2 regions of the Pseudoalteromonas sp. Z1A6 genome follow, and region 2 is predicted to be linked to the other one. Evidence: predicted binding sites of a transcription regulator. Region 2 holds the regulator's gene; the other holds the start of a gene.
The links. Region 2 encodes sigma-54, which starts transcription at its own class of promoters, with help from an activator protein. Its sites were predicted from a motif close to GTTGGCACGNNNNTNGNNT; they were not measured.

Region 1 (4,856 bases), on a different contig from region 2:
TACCCTCATTAAGCATTAGTCTCTCAATGTCATCCTGTGTGAATTGGGCTACTTTTTTTACATCAAAATTAGCAAATGCTTTTTTGTAACCGCTGCGCTTTTTTAAAATTGTGTACCAGCTTAAGCCGGCTTGCGCGGATTCAAGAGTGATAAATTCAAACAGCTTTGTATCATCATAAAGGGGGACGCCCCATTCTTCATCATGGTAAATAACGTAGTCGGGTTTAGTGGTGTCGAGCCACGGGCAACGGCACTTTATTTGCTCACTCATTATTATTCCTTTTTGCGTGCGTCATTTTTATGTCGCTCAAATTATTGATGTAACTTAATGATAAGTATGTAAATAAATTTTGGTATAAATCGTGCATTTAGACATGTATCTACATCAATTCGAGATTTGATTATGGCCCTTGCTAGCGTGCTAAAACCACAGTTTTTTTCTGCAAATCAGTATAACCCATGTTTACTTCAAGAGGAGTACATTGGTGAATTAAGCGATCTGCGCAAGCAAGCAAGTTGGCTTTCGCATTTGGTTGATACCATGCCAGCAGGCGTGGTTGTACTTGATGGCAAAGGGTTGATTGCAAAAGCGAATCAAATAGCGATTGATATGCTTGGCGAGCCACTTGAAGGCGAACGCTGGTTTAATGTTATTCAGCGCTCTTTTAGGCCACATCAAGATGATGGTCACGAAGTGTCTTTAAAAGACGGGCGCCTAATAAAACTTGATATTACTGCTTTAGCACCAGAGCCTGGGCAACTTATTTTAATGACGGATTTAACCGAAACTCGCCGTTTACAAAAACGTGTTGCACATATGCAGCGATTAAGCGCGCTGGGTAAAATGGTTGCGTCACTGGCGCATCAAGTCCGTACGCCGCTCTCAGCCGCTATGCTGTACGCTGCTAATTTAGGGTCTAAGCGCTTACCCGAAGCATCTCGCGATAACTTTCAAACAAAGTTAATGTCGCGTTTAAAAGATTTAGAAACTCAAGTAAACGACATGCTGTTATTTGCTAAAAGTGGCGATCAGCAAGTTGTTGAGCAAGTTTCAATGCAGCAGCTTTTAACAGAAGTTAAAGCGGGCGCTGATGCGATGGTCGCACTTAATGAAAGTGAGCTGGATGTAAGCTTACCAGAGCCAGATATACAAATAGTCGGTAATAAAACGGCATTGGCCAGTGCTATTCAAAATCTTGTGCACAATAGTATTCAAGTTATTGGCGGCGGTGCAAAAGTAAAAATTAGCGCACAAAGAGATTTAAAAGATTTAGATATGGTTCGTATTAGTGTGAGCGACAATGGCCCAGGTGTTGATTTAAGCCAAAGCGATAAAATTTTTGAACCATTTTTTACTACAAAAAGTCAGGGCACAGGTTTAGGACTTGCTGTAGTGAGTTCGGTGGCTAGTGCGCACCAAGGCCGTGTTGATGTGACCAATAATACGCAGGGTGGTGCCTGCTTTAGCTTGTTACTGCCTATTAAGGCAACATCTAAATTAGAGGGATCATTATGAGTAACACTATTTTAGTTGTCGAAGATGACGCTGGGCTTCGTGAAGCCTTAATAGATACCCTTGAAATATCGGGTATTGAATGTGTTGCAGCTAACAGTGCTGAGCAAGCAATGTTACTGCTTAAAAAAGATCAATTTTCGCTTGTTGTAAGCGACGTGCAAATGGGCGCAATGAGTGGCCTTGATTTACTACGCAGTATTAAATTAAACCACCCTGATTTACCTGTATTGATGATGACGGCGTACGCCACAATTGACGATGCGGTAGAAGCCATGCGCCTAGGTGCAATTGACTACATGGCTAAACCATTTGCACCTGAAGTGCTGTTAAATATGGTGAGTCGTTATTTGCCTGAAAAAGCAAAAGAAACCGACGGCCCCATTGTTGCCGACCCAACTAGTATTCAATTATTGGAGCTTGCAAGTAAAGTAGCACGCTCTGATGCAAGTGTAATGGTACTTGGCCCAAGTGGTTCAGGTAAGGAAGTACTCGCTCGTTATATTCATGATAAGTCGAGCCGATGTAATGAGCCATTTGTGGCGATTAACTGCGCGGCTATTCCTGAAAATATGCTCGAAGCCACTTTATTTGGTTATGAAAAAGGGGCTTTTACGGGGGCGATTCAAGCATGTCCGGGTAAGTTTGAGCAAGCACAGGGCGGGACTATTTTACTTGATGAAATTACTGAGATGGACTTAGGGCTACAAGCAAAGCTGTTACGCGTACTGCAAGAACGTGAAGTAGAGCGTTTAGGGGGTCGTAAAACAATCCAGCTCGATGTACGTATTTTGGCAACCAGTAATCGTGATTTAAAAGAAGCCGTGTCTGAAAATCAGTTTAGAGAAGATTTATATTACAGGCTTAATGTTTTTCCACTAATGTGGCGACCGTTGTGCCAACGCCCTGGCGATATTATTGTATTGGCTAAGCATTTAATTGAGCGCCATATAAGTAAAAGCAAAGAGCCCATGGCATATTTAGATAAAGCTGCTGAGCAAAAGTTATTGGCTCATGCGTGGCCTGGCAATGTGCGCGAACTTGATAACGTTATACAGCGTGCACTTATATTGCGAAGTGGCGATACAATAAACGAGCATGCTATTTTTATCGAAAACTTAGTATCTAATAACTTTGTTATGGAGCCATCATTGGCACCAGCGCAAACAGTATCGCCAACAGAATTAGCTCACGCAGATAAAGGCGTTGATAAAAGCACGCTAAGCTCTGCATATTATGATGAAAAATCGCATGCAGAGGATGAGCCTAAGCAAGGTTTACTAGCGGCAGATACCGGTAGCTATAAAGATGAGCTTAAAGACAAAGAGCATCGCATTATTTTAGAAACCCTTGCACGTTGCCAAGGCAAGCGTAAAGACGTTGCCGAAACGTTGGGCATAAGCCCACGAACTTTACGTTATAAACTAGCGCAAATGCGCGATTTAGGTATTTCACTTCCTGCATAACCTCCTATAAACCCTAAGTTTGCGCTACGAACTTAGGGTTGTCAAAACTCTGACTAACACAAATTAAAGTTAACCTATTGTATTTTAATGATTAATTATTTGGCATGCTTTGTGCTTTATTACTTGTAAGAGTTCACTGCGTGTCAGAGATAAATTATGAAAATTCAAAACAGTGCTGTATTTCAAGAAATGCAATCAATGGCTTTAGAAGCCGGCCGTAATAATCAAATAAATAAATTGCCGACTCAAGTTCAACCTACTTCTACTTCCCAGTTTGGCGACATGCTAAGTGATGCACTAAATTCAGTGCATGGATTACAACAAGATGCCGCTCAAAAAGTAACAGCAGTTGAGATGGGTGATCGAAGTGTATCGCTTGCTGAGGCGATGATTGCTTCTCAAAAATCGTCAGTTGCTTTTGAGGCTACAGTACAGGTTCGTAATAAACTTGTTGAAGCTTATAAAGAAATCATGAACATGCCTGTTTAATTAGGTAGTGGAGAATTATTGTGGCGCAATCTAACCAATCTACAGACCTAGCACTTGCTGGTGGCGGTATTGACCAAAGTGGTGGTGATGATCAACAAGAACAAAAGTCAGGCTACTTAAGTGCTTTAAATGGTGTTGATGTATTGCGCCAAGTAACATTGGTTATAGCATTGGCTATTTGTTTAGCTATCGCGATTTTTATTATTATTTGGGCTCGTCAGCCAGATATGCGCCCGTTAGGCAAAATGCAAACTGAAGAGCTTATTCAAACGCTCGACTTTTTAGATGCGCAACAAATTGAATATCAACTAGATGGTAATGTTGTATCGGTTGATGAAAGCGAATACCAAAATATTAAATTGTTAATGACCCGCGAAGGGTTAGAGCAAGGGCCAGCGTCGGGCTCTGATATAATTATGCAAGATATGGGCTTTGGTGTAAGCCAACGCTTAGAGCGCGAACGCCTAAAACATGGCCGCGAGCAACAACTTGCCCGCACCATTGAAGAACTTAACAACATTACTCGCGCCAAAGTATTGTTAGCTATTCCTAAAGAAAACGTATTTGCGCGTAGAGAGAAAAAACCATCAGCAACTGTTGTATTAACGCTTAAGCGTGGTCGCTCACTCGACCGTGAAGAAGTAGACTCTGTTGTTGATATGATTGCCTCGGCAGTACAGGGTTTAGAGCCTATGCGAGTTACTGTTACCGATCAAAATGGTCGATTACTAAATTCAGGTTCGCAAAGCTCATTAGCAGCACGCTCTCGTAAAGAATACGATTTAGAACGTAAGCGCGAACAAGAGTACCTTGAAAAAATAGACAGTATTTTAATACCGGTTGTTGGACTTGCAAACTATACCGCTCAAGTTGATTTGAGTATGGACTTTAGCTCGATTGAGGAAACTCAAAAGCGTTATAACCCAGACCTACCAGCGGTTAGAAGCGAAACCACATTTGAAGAAAATAACATTGGCGGCCTAGCTGTTGGTATTCCAGGTGCGCTTACAAATCAGCCACCGTTAAACTCGAACATTCCTGAGGTTGCGGGGCAAGGTGGTGCAGGCACAGCTACATCACCAACACGCAGCCACAAAGAAGCAACGCGTAATTATGAACTCGACACTACAATTTCTCATAAGCGCCAGCAAAGTGGTGTAATACGTAGAATAAGCGTATCAGTTGCTGTTGACTACATTGCTAAAGTGGGAGAAAACGGTGAAACAACCATGACTCCACGTTCGGTAGAGGCATTGTCAAATATTCGTCGCTTACTACAAGGTGGTGTAGGTTTTGATATGCAACGTGGTGATGCACTTGAAGTCGTAACAGTGCCGTTTGTACGTGAAGAAACAAATTTAGCAATAGAAGTGCCACTGTGGGAACAA
Region 2 (4,856 bases):
CAACACATTCGTGATAGCCAAGGTATGGCATTGTCGGGTGGCGAACGTCGTCGTGTTGAAATAGCACGTGCGCTGGCAGCAGATCCTAAATTTATATTACTGGATGAACCATTTGCAGGTGTTGACCCGATTTCGGTATTAGACATAAAGAAAATAATAGAACATCTTAAAAATCGTGGGATTGGTGTATTAATTACCGATCATAACGTAAGAGAAACCCTTGATGTTTGTGAAAAAGCCTACATTGTTTCTCATGGGGAGCTGATTGCATCAGGTACTCCAGAACACGTATTAAATGATAAAACAGTACGCGATGTTTACTTAGGCGAGCAATTTAGGCTGTAACATTTACGCCATGTCTTTAAGCATCTGCTAGTATTAATTATAACAACATAAAAGGATTGTTAGAGATACATGAGGCAATCACTACAGCTGCGCATGGGCCAGCAACTTACAATGACTCCACAGCTGCAACAGGCTATTCGTTTGTTGCAACTCAGTACATTGGATCTCCAGCAAGAAATACAAGAAGCTCTCGACAGCAACCCGCTATTAGAGGTTGAAGAACCAGACTATTCCGAAGACGCTGCAGGTAAAAACGAGCAAAAAGCAGATACAGATGACATAACTGTTAGCGCATCTGCCGATGATGCTCCAAGCGAATACGAACAAGATAGTGGTGAAGCACTTGCAAAAGACACGCTAAGTGACGACATGGCTATGGATGTTAGTTGGGATGAGTACATGAGTGCCGCCCCTGCAGCATCATCAGGTCCAATGCCTGAAGACGAATCAATATACCAAGGCGCCTCTACTGAAACGCTTCATGAGTATTTAATGTGGCAATTACAACTAACGCCATTTAGCCCTACCGATGAAGCCATTGCTATTGCTATTGTAGAAGCCGTCGATGATTCAGGCATTTTAACACTAAGCTGCGAAGAAATTTTAGAAAGCTTTAATCAAGAAAACGAAGAAGATAACGAAGTTGAACTTGATGAAATTGAAGCAGTATTAAAGCGCATCCAACTGTTTGATCCTGTCGGTATTGCTGCACGTAGTTTACAAGAGTGTTTATGTATTCAACTTAACCAGTTTGATAAAGAAACACCTTACATTAATGAAACGAAAATGATTTTAACCGAGCATATTGATTTATTAGCAGCTCGTGACTATCGTACATTAATGAAGAAGACTAAGCTCAAAGAAGAAGAGCTTAAAGAAGTAATGACATTAATACATACTCTTAGCCCTAAGCCTGCAGATACTATTGTAAGAGAAGAGTCTGAGTATGTTATTCCTGATGTGTCAGTTAAAAAAATTAAAGGCCGCTGGGTTGTTGAGTTAAACCCAGATAGCATGCCTAAAATTCGTGTTAATAGCCAATACGCTGCAATGTCTCGCACTGTAAAATCCAGTGGTGACAGCCAGTTTATTCGCTCGCATTTACAAGAAGCTAAATGGTTTATTAAAAGCTTAGAAAGTAGAAACGACACGCTATTAAAAGTAACAAATTGTATTGTTAAGCAACAACAAGGCTTTTTTGAACACGGTCCTGAAGCCATGAAACCAATGGTTTTAAATGATGTTGCTGAAATGGTAGAAATGCACGAATCAACAATTTCGCGCGTAACAACCCAAAAGTATATGCACACACCCCGTGGTATATTTGAGCTTAAATATTTTTTCTCAAGCCATGTAAGCACCGAAAACGGTGGTGAATGTTCATCTACAGCAATCCGTGCGCTTATCCGAAAATTAATCGCAGCAGAAAACTCAGCAAAACCATTGAGTGATAGCAAAATAGCGGATATATTGGCTGAGCAAGGAATTAAAGTAGCGAGACGTACAATCGCAAAATACCGCGAATCTCTGGCTATTCCACCGTCAAATCAGCGTAAAAGTTTGATTTAAGACGCAAAAAAAAGAGGGTAATGCTTATGCAACTAAACTTAACTGGTCGTCACGTAGAATTAACCGATTCACTAAGAGACTATATTAATACCAAATTTGCGAAGCTAGAAAGACACTCTGATCATATTAATAATGTTCATGTCATTCTTGATGTAGAAAAACTAAATCAAAAAGCAGAAGCGACAATACACGTAAGTGGCGCCGAACTCTTTGCCTCTACAGAACATCAAGATATGTATGCCGCCATTGACTCGTTGATCGACAAGCTAGATCGCCAAGTAATTAAACACAAAGAGAAGCTTGCTCGACACTAATATGATGAAATTAAGCTCACTTATATGCCAGGACTGCAGCAAAGCTGCGGTCCTTTTTAATAGCAAAAAAAGGATTTTAGAGTTCATTAGCGAACTTGCTCACGCTAAACTTCCATACCTACCGCAACAAGACATTCTAACTGCTTTAATGAGTAGAGAGAAATTGGGTAGTACAGGTATAGGGCGTGGCATTGCGATTCCTCACGGAAGAATGAGCGGTGCAGAAGAGCCTTTGGCTTTAGTGCTCGTTAGCGAAACGCCAATAAATTTTGATGCTATAGATAACCGCCCTGTTGATATTTTCGTCGCACTCATCGTACCAGATGGAGATAACCAGCAGCACTTAAAGACTCTAGCTACCATTGCTGATAGACTCAATAACAAAGATTTTTGTAAGCAGTTACGTAGTGCAAAATCAGATGCTGAACTTTACCAAGTTATTGTTGATCAATCGTAGTTTTATTAAAGGGTGATAAATGGAGTTAATTATCATAAGCGGCCGTTCTGGTTCTGGAAAGTCGGTTGCTTTACGCGTTGTAGAAGATTTAGGTTATTATTGCGTAGATAATATTCCAGTTAACTTGCTTCCTTCATTAGTTCGCAGTGTGTCTGATAGCTATGATAAAATTGCTGTTAGCATTGATGTGCGTAACATCCCTAAACAACAAGATGAATTTAACGATATTCTTGAATACTTGCCTGGCTTTGCAAAACCTACGTTATTTTATTTAGATAGCGACGATCAAACATTGATCAAACGTTTTTCTGAAACTCGTAGATTACACCCACTATCAATTGACTCGTTGCCTCTTGATTTAGCCATCAAAAAAGAAAAAGAATTACTTGATGTATTAATCACCCGCGCCGACTTTATGATAGATACAACTGATTTAAGCGTTCATCAACTTGCTGAATCTATTCGTGAAAAGATTTTAGGTAAAAAAGATAAGCAACTTATTGTCACGTTTGAATCGTTTGGTTTTAAACACGGTATCCCAAAAGAAGCAGACTATGTATTTGATGCACGCTTTTTACCAAACCCTCATTGGGAGCCTGAATTAAAGCCTTTAAATGGGTTAGATCAACCTGTTAAAGATTATTTGGCTAGTCATAGTATTGTGCAAAAGTTCACATGGCAAATTCAAACATTTGTACAAACGTGGTTGCCGCACTTAGAGAGAAATAACCGCAGTTATTTGACCATTGCCATTGGGTGTACGGGCGGTCAACATCGCTCTGTATATTTAGCGCAAACTATTGGTGAAAGTTTTGCAATGACACACCCCAATGTAAAAATTCGCCATCGCGAACAAGAAAAATAATATAGCTGAATAATCACCTGTTCAGCTTAGGTAGAGTAACTTATGCATTGTGAAGACACTTTTTTAATAAAAAACAAATTAGGATTACACGCCAGAGCAGCCACCGTACTTGCCCAATTGGCAGTGCAGTTTGATGCTACAATTACATTATTTCAAGATGACAAAGAAGCCGCAGGCGATAGCGTACTTGCACTCATGTTACTTGAAAGTAGCCAAGGCAAAGAAGTTAAAGTTGTATGTAAAGGCCCTGATTCTGAGCAAGCTTTACATGCTGTTGGAGAATTGATAGCACAACGCTTTAATGAACAAGAGTAATCTGTTTTATAAAAACAACACTCGCATTACTAATGCCTCAACTAAAACAGATATATAAAATAAATATGGTTAGTGACGCCAGTTAACTCACCTCCCCTCATAAAGTAATATAAAAATTTATAAAGGACGCCAATGCCTGAAGCTTTTGAACAAGATTACCCACTACAACAACTAAAGCAGGTGACTAAGTCACTTAATAGTGGTCAATTTGTTCAAGTTAGGCGCATGCTCGCAAAAACAGCTCCTTGTGATACCGCACTACTATTAGAGTCATCACCGCATAAAATTCGCCGACTACTTTGGCAGTTGGTTGATCCCGATGTACAAGGTGATGTTCTTGAAGAACTATCAGAAGATGTACGTTTAGGCATTATTGCCCAAATGGAACCTAAGCACATTGCAGCCGCAACCGAAGATATGGGCCATGATGACTTAGGTGAAGTATTACGTAGCCTGCCTGACACCGTTTACAAAGACGTTGTTAGCGCGATGGACATTCAAGACCGTGAACGTGCAACACAAGCACTTTCGTATCAAGAGCGTTCTGCTGGCGCGCTCATGAACACCGATACGGTGACCATTCGCCCTGACGTTACGCTTGATGTTGTACTTCGATATATTAGGCTACGTGGCGAGTTACCAGAAGGTACCGATGACTTATATGTTGTTGATAAGCATAACTGCTTTATAGGCGCTTTATCACTCAGTACATTATTAACTAATCCACCAGAAAAGATTGTTCGCGATTTAATGGATGAAGATTGTGAGTCTATCCCAATCTCAATGGATGAAAGTGAAGTAGCTCAATTATTTGAGCGTCATAATTGGATATCGGCCCCCGTCGTTGATGATAACGATCAGCTCCTTGGTCGTGTCACTATCGATGACATCGTTGACGTAATTCGAGAAGATGCTGAGCATAGTTTATTAGGCTTAGCCGGTCTTGATGATGAAGAAGATACTTTTGCTCCCGTACTAAAAAGCTCTAAAA

Region 1: a site for sigma-54 is predicted at 3,078-3,096, ahead of fliE (flagellar hook-basal body complex protein FliE). Genes of this name have one in related genera too.

Annotation. Positions count from the first base shown of each region.
Region 1 is NZ_WTKW01000063.1:2,358-7,213, forward strand. Features, by position in the region: gene GQR46_RS06110 (DNA-3-methyladenine glycosylase I) at 1-271, opposite strand, end outside; gene GQR46_RS06115 (ATP-binding protein) at 404-1,516, shown strand; gene GQR46_RS06120 (sigma-54 dependent transcriptional regulator) at 1,513-2,979, shown strand; gene fliE (flagellar hook-basal body complex protein FliE) at 3,136-3,468, shown strand; gene fliF (flagellar basal-body MS-ring/collar protein FliF) at 3,489-4,856, shown strand, end outside.
Region 2 is NZ_WTKW01000033.1:13,504-18,359, forward strand. Features, by position in the region: gene lptB (LPS export ABC transporter ATP-binding protein) at 1-345, shown strand, start outside; gene GQR46_RS03805 (RNA polymerase factor sigma-54) at 415-1,914, shown strand; gene hpf (ribosome hibernation promoting factor) at 1,941-2,228, shown strand; gene ptsN (PTS IIA-like nitrogen regulatory protein PtsN) at 2,233-2,685, shown strand; gene rapZ (RNase adapter RapZ) at 2,705-3,550, shown strand; gene GQR46_RS03825 (HPr family phosphocarrier protein) at 3,593-3,865, shown strand; gene mgtE (magnesium transporter) at 3,998-4,856, shown strand, end outside.